One region of the Variovorax sp. PEI5 genome, then DNA from elsewhere that is predicted to be linked to it. Evidence: predicted binding sites of a transcription regulator. Region 1 holds the regulator's gene; the other holds the start of a gene.

What was found. The regulator HrcA, encoded in region 1, represses chaperone genes, less so after heat shock. The targets are predictions, from matches to a motif close to TTAGCACTCNNNNNNNNNGAGTGCTAA.
Region 2: a site for HrcA is predicted at 2,011-2,037, ahead of AC1MLT_RS15140 (co-chaperone GroES). Genes of this name have one in related genera too.

Annotation. Positions count from the first base shown of each region.
Region 1 covers NZ_CM155257.1:3,476,397-3,480,813, forward strand. The annotation lists gene recN (DNA repair protein RecN) at 1-368, opposite strand, end outside; gene AC1MLT_RS15965 (NAD kinase) at 431-1,327, opposite strand; gene hrcA (heat-inducible transcriptional repressor HrcA) at 1,357-2,361, shown strand; tRNA gene AC1MLT_RS15975 (tRNA-Ile) at 2,582-2,660, shown strand; gene AC1MLT_RS15980 (helix-turn-helix transcriptional regulator) at 2,775-3,686, shown strand; gene AC1MLT_RS15985 (hypothetical protein) at 3,705-4,417, shown strand, end outside.
Region 2 covers NZ_CM155257.1:3,311,559-3,315,975, forward strand. The annotation lists gene groL (chaperonin GroEL) at 1-1,568, opposite strand, end outside; gene AC1MLT_RS15140 (co-chaperone GroES) at 1,633-1,923, opposite strand; gene AC1MLT_RS15145 (ferritin-like domain-containing protein) at 2,251-3,318, shown strand; gene AC1MLT_RS15150 (excinuclease ABC subunit UvrA) at 3,424-4,417, shown strand, end outside.

The DNA.
Region 1 (4,417 bases):
AGGCGGTCGCCCACCTCGCGCAGCTGCGTGGCCGTGGCCGGGCTGCCATTGATCCAGCCGCGACTGCGGCCCTGGAGGTCGACCGTGCGGCGCAGGAGCAGCATCTCGCCGCCCTCGAAGCCGCCGGCGTCCAGCCAGTCGACCAGCCGGGGGTCGGGGTCGAACTCGACGCTCACGTCCAGGCGCTCGGCGCCTTCGCGCACGGCCCCGGCATCGGCCCGGTTGCCCAAGGCGAGTTGCAGAGCGTCGATCAGTATGGATTTGCCGGCGCCGGTCTCGCCGGTCAGCACGGTGAAGCCTGCGGCCAGATCGATGTCGAGCGCGCGCACGATCACGAAGTCGCGCAAGGCGATGCGTCGCAATGCCATCAGCGTTCCTGGAAATACGGGAGTGTCGTCACGGACGAGGGAGTGTGGAAAGCCGGCATGGTTCAGGAGCCACCCTCGTTCCAGTGCAGTTTCTTGCGCAGCGTGTCGAAGTAGCTCCACCCCCTCGGGTGCAGGAAGCGCACCCGGAATTCGGAGCGCCGCACCACCACGCGATCGCCGATCTCGACCGAGGCGAGCGATTGCATGTCGAAATTGGCGCTGGCGCCACGCCCGGACACCAGTTCGACCACGATCTCGTCGGCGTCGGGCAGCAGGATGGGGCGATTGGAGAGCGTGTGCGGTGCGATCGGCACCAGCACCCAGCCTGGGATCGAAGGATGCATGAGCGGTCCGCCGGCCGACAGCGCATAGGCGGTCGATCCGGTGGGCGAGGCGATGATCAGGCCGTCGGCGCGTTGGTTGGCGACGAAATGACGACCCACCGACACCCTCAGTTCCACCATGCCGGAGGTCGCTCCACGATTGACCACCACGTCGTTCATGGCCAGCGCATCGAAGACGCAGACGTCGTCGCGCATGACCCGCGCATGCATCAGGCTGCGGTGGTCCTCCTCGTAGTCGCCAGCGAGCATGGGGACCAGGCGCGACTGATAGCTGTCGAGCGCGATGTCGGTGATGAAGCCCAGTCGACCGCGATTGATGCCGATCAGGGGCACGCCGTAGGGTGCCAGCTGGCGGCCGATGCCCAGCATCGTGCCGTCGCCGCCCACCACCAGGCCGAGATCGCAGCGTTCGCCGATCTCCTCGGCCGTGAGCGACGCATAGCGGCTGGTCTCCACGTGCTCGGCCGTCGAGCGCTCGACCACCACTTCGCACCCCTGGGATTCGAGGAAGGCGCCGATGCCTTCCATGACGCCGTCTTCCGCGCCCGCCTGGGCCCGCTGGCCCGATGCCTGGTATTTGCCGATGAGTGCGACATGCCTGAAGCGCGAGGTCATGCATCAAATTACAACACTAAAATCCGACGATGCTGGACGACCGGGCCAAGTTGCTTCTCAAGACGCTTGTCGAGCGCTACATCGCCGAGGGGCAACCCGTGGGTTCACGGACGCTGTCGCGCGCCTCGGGCCTGGAACTGTCGCCTGCCACCATCCGCAACGTGATGTCCGACCTCGAGGGCCTGGGCCTCATCACCAGTCCCCATACATCCGCCGGGCGCATCCCGACGGCGCGTGGCTACCGGCTGTTCGTGGACACCATGCTCACCGCGCAGCGCGAGCAGCTCGCCACCCCGAGTCTCGCGGCCGACCAGCCGCAGAAGGTCATCGCCAACGCGGCGCACCTGCTGTCGAGCCTGTCGCAGTTCGTCGGCGTGGTGATGGCCCCGCGCCGCACGTCCGTGTTCAAGCAGATCGAATTCGTGCGCCTGTCCGACCGGCGGTTGCTGGTGATCATCGTCGCGCCCGATGGCGACGTGCAGAACCGGGTCATCTTCCCGGACACGGACCACACCCAGTCGCAGCTCGTGGAGGCCGCGAACTACATCAACGCCCACTATGCGGGTCTCTCGATCGAACAGGTACGCGATCGCCTGCAGTCGGAGGTCGAGAAGCTGCGCGGCGAGATCGCCTCGCTGATGCAGGCGGCCGTGCAGGCCAGCACCGATGCGATGACCGAGTCGCAGGGTGAGGTGGTCATCTCGGGCGAGCGCAATCTGCTGGCCGTGAGTGATTTCTCCAGCGACATGGGTCAGCTGCGCCGCGCCTTCGACCTCTTCGAGCAGAAGGCGCAATTGGTGCGCTTGCTCGACGTGTCGAGCAAGGCCGAGGGGGTCCGCATCTTCATCGGCGGCGAGAGTCAGGTGGTGCCGTTCGAGGAGCTTTCGATCGTCAGCGCCAATTACGAGGTCGATGGCGAAGTGGTCGGCCGTCTGGGCGTCATCGGCCCGACGCGCATGCCCTACGAGCGAATGATCCAGATCGTCGACATCACGTCCCGTCTGGTCACCAACGCGCTGACGCACCGCAAGTAGGAGGGCCAGTACGGGCCACTAGAATCAGCGGCGCGTAGGGGCCGTTAGCTCAGCTGGTCAGAGCAGAGGACTCATAATCCCCAGTTCTGTTGAGTTTTATCGAACAAAATCAACAACTTACAGCATCTGGAAAAAGCGACAAAAAGCCTAGGCTACATATAGGCAACGCACCCGATGACTGCCACGGTTCCCCCTGACGCAGTGGGATAATTGAAAATCTGGGCCCCTAGCTCATGCTTGGTTAGAGCAGCAAACTCATAATTTGTTGGTGCCGTGTTCGACTCACGGGGGGCCTACCAACCTCTAAAAAGCCGTTGTAAGGTGATACTTGCAGCGGCTTTTTTTCGTCCCCTGTTCGCACCAAAAGTAAGCATTTGTCAGCGAAAAAGAGGGTTGTCCATTCACAATGAGGGATGACTTCTCTTGCAGAAATTTTCAAGGCTCTCCCGCCTGATGCACTACTGAGTGCAGCCCATGTAGCAGCCATCGTTGAAGCAGCGAAAGAGCAGAACTACAGCCAGTGGGATGACCAGAGATACATAGACGAGAAGACCCTTGCTGACTGGATTGGTGAAGCCGTCCCCACGGTGAAATCTTGGCGAACCAAAGGCTCAGGTCCACAGTACTTGAGCAATCCTAAGAATGTTCGCTACCAGGTCGGACATGTTCGTGAGTGGCTGAAAAAAAGAACGGTTGCCAGCACTTCAGAGGCATCAGTCAAAGGGCTGAGAAGCTACCTTGTAGAAGGCTCCACAGCTTTCCCAGTGTTCACCTACCCCAATGGTTTGAAGCTCTCCCTTGAGGCTGCAATCAAGCACGAGGAGGACGATCCTGAGGCAACACCCACCAGCTTCAGAATCGTCAACATGGGCAACGCCATGGAGGACATGGCAGAGCTTTCTGAATGCCTCATAAAAGACTTGCCAAGAGCCAGCGAGTTGGTCAATGACAAAGCCAAAACGTTTGATGTTGCCTACTGGTTCTACCATCAAACAATCTTTGGCAAGCTCCAAAATCATCAGCCTTTCATCCAAGCCATCCACTTGCTTGTAAAGAATGGCATGGACATCAACACTGCCAACAACCTCAGTGGCTACAGTCTGGCTCATGTTCTCGGACTGAATCAATGGTGTTTTGACCATCCCCAACACTACAAAGAGTTCGTGACTACCCTACTAGATGAGGGCCTGGATCTTGAGAAACTGGACAACCAAACAATGTCAGCCTTGGACTATGCAGAAGAAGATGATGAGGACGGTCCGCTCATAAAAATACACAACAGCAAGAGCCTTGCTGGCAAACTTGAATCAATGTTGAAGAAATAACTTAAAGAAAGAGATGAAATGAACATGGATGCAGCCGTTGAGAAGTTGAAGCGTGATTTCATGGAGAGCTTGCCAAAGCAAGATCCAGCACTTTACAAAACGTTGTCAGGTTTTGTTGGTTCAGTTTTCAATCCGGCTGCTGACATGATGATCAAAGCCTATATTGAAACGGCAACCGGCAGAGAAGACCATAGAGATACGGCCAATAAGATTGTTGAGACATTAGCTGCGTTGTGCAAAGGTCTAGGTCTTACAGCACCGCTTGTTGGCCTGAAGCATCTCAATCAGTTCACATGTTATGTCGTCACAATGTTTTCCAAGGATGACAAAGATACCATCGTGTTGATTAAACGGCTTGAAGCAACATTTGGGCTAAAGCTAAATGAAGTCACTCCCGAAACTTCAAAAGAAGAAGTTGAGAACATTCAATTTGCCAATGATGCTGTAGACATGGTCGCAGACCGGAGCAACCAGTATCACATTCTTCTCTATAAACTACTTGACCAGATAAAAAGAGAAGATTTTGAAATCTATGAAAAGATTCATGAGCATGCTAAAGATGGCAAATTGCCAGAGCACCTTGAATCGATAATCATAGTTACGCTTCAGCATTTTCATGCATTGAGTGAAAATAAAGCTCCCATGACAAATGAAGAGTATTTAGATTCACTCAGGGAATACATAGACGACCACGATGACGTGGCTTATTTGATTTTCGGCATATCCAATGT
Region 2 (4,417 bases), 160 kb from region 1:
GCGACCATGGCTTCGGTCGTCAGCAGCAGGGAAGCGACCGATGCGGCGTTCTGCAGCGCGGTGCGGGTGACCTTCGTCGGGTCCAGGATGCCCAGCTCGAGCATGTCGCCATACGTGTCGTTGGCGGCGTTGAAGCCGTAGTTGCCCTTGCCGGCCAGCACCGCGTTCACGACCACCGAGGCTTCGCCGCCGGCGTTGTTGACGATCTCGCGCAGGGGCGCTTCGACGGCCTTCATCACCAGCTTGATGCCGGCGTCCTGGTCGGCGTTGTCGCCCTTGACCGAGTCGCCCACGGCCTGCTTGGCACGCAGCAGCGCCACGCCGCCACCGGCGACCACGCCTTCTTCCACCGCCGCACGCGTGGCGTGCAGGGCGTCTTCGACGCGGGCCTTCTTTTCCTTCATCTCGACTTCGGTGGCGGCACCGACCTTGATGACGGCCACGCCGCCGGCCAGCTTGGCCACGCGTTCCTGCAGCTTCTCGCGGTCGTAGTCGCTCGAGGCTTCCTCGATCTGGACACGGACCTGCTTGACGCGGGCTTCGATGTCATTGGCGGCGCCGGCGCCGTCGATGATGATCGTGTTTTCCTTGCCCACTTCGATGCGCTGCGCCGAGCCGAGGTCGGCCAGGGTGACCTTCTCCAGCGTCAGGCCGACTTCCTCGGCAATGACCTTGCCGCCCGTCAGGATGGCGATGTCTTCCAGCATGGCCTTGCGACGGTCGCCGAAGCCCGGAGCCTTGACGGCCACGACCTTCAGGATGCCGCGGATCGTGTTCACGACCAGGGTCGCCAGGGCTTCGCCCTCGACTTCTTCCGCGATGATCAGCAGCGGACGGCCCGACTTCGCGACCTGTTCCAGCGTCGGCAGGAGGTCACGGATGTTGCTGATCTTCTTGTCGTAGAGCAGCACGAAGGGGTTGTCCAGGATCGCCGACTGCTTTTCCGGGTTGTTGATGAAGTAGGGCGACAGGTAGCCACGGTCGAACTGCATGCCTTCGACGACGTCGAGTTCGCTGTCCAGGCTCTTGCCGTCCTCGACGGTGATGACGCCTTCCTTGCCGACCTTGTCCATCGCATCGGCGATGAGCTTGCCGATGGTCTCGTCGCTGTTGGCGGAGATCGAGCCGACCTGGGCGATTTCCTTCGACGTGGTGGTCGGCTTGGAAGCCTTCTTCAGCTCTTCGACCAGGGCCGTGACGGCCTTGTCGATGCCGCGCTTGAGGTCCATCGGGTTGATGCCGGCGGCCACGTACTTGAAGCCTTCGCGCACGATGGCCTGGGCCAGCACGGTCGCGGTGGTGGTGCCGTCACCGGCGTTGTCGCTGGTCTTGGAGGCCACTTCCTTCACGAGCTGGGCGCCCATGTTCTGCAGCTTGTCCTTGAGTTCGATTTCCTTGGCCACGGACACACCGTCCTTGGTCACGGTGGGGGCGCCGAACGAACGCTCGAGCACCACGTTGCGGCCCTTGGGGCCCAGGGTCACCTTGACCGCGTTGGCCAGGATGTTCACACCCTCGACCATGCGTGCGCGGGCTTCGCCGCCGAAAACGACGTCTTTTGCTGCCATGTTGATTCTCCGGATTCAGTAATTGGGGGGATGGAAAGGAAGCGCGGGAGAGGAAGCGGACTGCTTACTTCTCGACGACCGCGAACAGGTCGTCTTCCTTCATGACCAGCAGCTCGTCGCCGCCGACCTTGACGGTCTGGCCGCTGTACTTGCCGAACAGGACGCGATCGCCGACGCGCACGGTCAGGGCCGAGAGCTCGCCCTTGTCGTTGCGCTTGCCCGGGCCGACGGCCAGGACTTCGCCCTGATCGGGCTTTTCGGCGGCGGCGTCGGGGATGACGATGCCGGAGGCGGTCTTGGTTTCGCTGTCAACACGCTTGACGATCACGCGATCGGCCAAAGGACGAAGGTTCATAGCATCTCCTGGATGTGCAATGGGGTTGGGTTTCTGCGACCACGGACGCTGCGCCCGGATCGACTTCGGCCGAAGGCAGGGTTGCTGTTAGCACTCTGCTTCGGTGAGTGCCAATGATAAGGGCATTCATCACGATTTCAAGAGCGCACGGGACCCGGCGATCAGGCGATCCCTTACACGCGCCGTCCGATGCGGATGACTCGGCGGCGCCAGGCATGGTCCAAGGATGAATCTTTCGACAGCCGATTTCCCTCGCTCCCGTGCCCTGAAGGGACGGATCCGGGATGTCGCCTTCCTCTTCTGCCACTGCTTTTCAAGGAGACCTTCATGGCCAATCAGAACGATCTTTCGCGCGGTACCACCGCTGGCGATGCCACCGACATGAATCGCGATCCGATCACCGGCGCACCGGGCTCGCACCCCGTGGGCACGGGCGTCGGCGCCACCGGTGGCGCGCTGGCGGGCGCGGCTGCGGGCTCCCTGGCCGGTCCGGTCGGCACGGTGGTCGGCCTGGTGGCCGGCGCGGTGGTCGGCGGGCTGGGCGGCAAGGCCGTCGCCGAGAACGTCAATCCGACGGCGGAGGATGCCTACTGGCGCGAGAGCTACAACCGCGAAGCCTATGTGCAGCCGGGCAGCAGCTACGACGACTACGGTCCGGCCTACGAGATGGGCTGGTCGACGCGGGCATCGCGCGGCGATACGTTCGATGCCGTCGAGCCTTCGCTGGCCGACGAGTGGTCGAGCCGTCGCGGTGCCTCGGGTCTCGACTGGGAGCAGGCCCGTCCCGCCACCCGCGCCGCCTGGGAGCGCGCCGACCGCACCTACTTCAGCGCCACCGATGCCGACCTCGACGGCACCGTCAACACGGCACGCGCCGGCACCACCGTGGGCTCCACTGCCGCGCTCGGCGCCGGCGACGTCTATGACGGCACCGGCGAGCCGCTCGCCAACGACGAGGTGGTCGATGTGCTCAACGACCTGATCGAGAACTCGCGCGATGGCGCCGAGGGCTTCAAGGTCAGCGCCGAGCAGGTCGAGACCGCGCGCCTGAAGCAGGTGTTCAGCGAGCGCGCCAGCGCCTGCGCCGCCGCCGCCGCCGAACTGGTGCCGCTGGTGACGCAATATGGCGGCACGCCCGCCGATGGCGGCACCGCCGGTGGCGCGCTGCATCGCGGCTGGGTCAAGGTCAAGGGCGCCGTCGGCGCCGACAGCGAGGAATCGATCCTCGAGGAAGTCGAACGCGGCGAGGACGCCTCACTGGCGCGCTATCGCAAGGCACTGAAGAACCAGCTGCCGGCCGACGTCCGCGCCGTGGTGCAGAAGCAGGCCGATGGCGCCCAGCGCAACCATGACGAGATGAAGGCCCTGCGCGACCAGGCCCGCGCCCGCAGCTGACCGCGCCTTCGGCAGTCCCTTCCGGCACCGCTCGCGGCCGCCGGCTCCGGGACTGCCGCCGTCGACAGCCAAGCCGCCTTCGGGCGGCTTTTTCCTTGCCCCGCCATGAACACACGCATCCCCCGGCCGACCGGTGCCACCCCCGCCGCTGCCACCGCCTCCACGGCTCCCGCCACCTTCCCGTCCACCGGCTTCGTCCGCGTCCGTGGCGCGCGCGAGCACAACCTGAAGAACGTCGATGTCGACATCCCGCGCGATGCCCTGGTGGTGTTCACCGGCGTGTCGGGCTCGGGCAAGTCGTCGCTGGCCTTCGGCACGCTGTATGCCGAGGCGCAGCGCCGCTACTTCGAATCGGTGGCGCCCTATGCGCGCCGGCTGATCGACCAGGTCGGCGTGCCGGCGGTGGATGCCATCGACGGCCTGCCGCCGGCCGTGGCCCTGCAGCAGCAGCGTGGCACGCCGGGAGCGCGTTCCTCGGTCGGCAGCCTGACGACGCTGTCGAGCCTGCTGCGCCTGCTGTATTCGCGCGCCGGCCGCTATCCGGACACGCAGGCCATGCTGTACGCCGAGGACTTCTCGCCCAACACGGTCCAGGGCGCCTGCCCGGTCTGCCACGGGCTGGGCCACGTCTACGAGGTGACCGAGCGGTCGATGGTGCCGGACGATTCGCTGACCATCCGCGAGCGCGCGGTCGCCGCCTGGCCGTCGGCCTGGCAGGGCCAGAACCTGCGCGACATCCTGGTCACGCTCGGCCACGACGTCGACACGCCGTGGCGCGAGCTGCCGAGGAAGACGCGCGACTGGATCCTGTTCACCGACGAGCAGCCGACCGTGCCGGTGTACGCCGGCTTCACGCCCGCCGAGGTCCGCCGCGCCCTGCGCGCCAAGGCGGAGCCGAGCTACCAGGGCACCTTCATCGGTGCGCGCAAGTACGTGCAGCACACCTTCGCCACCACCCAGAGCGCCCTGATGAAGAAGCGCGTGGCGCAGTTCATGACCGGCAGCGTCTGCCCGGAATGCCAGGGCAGGCGGCTCAAGCGCGAGGCCCTGGGCGTGACCTTCGCCGGTCTCGACATCGCCGAGCTGTCGCGCCTGCCGC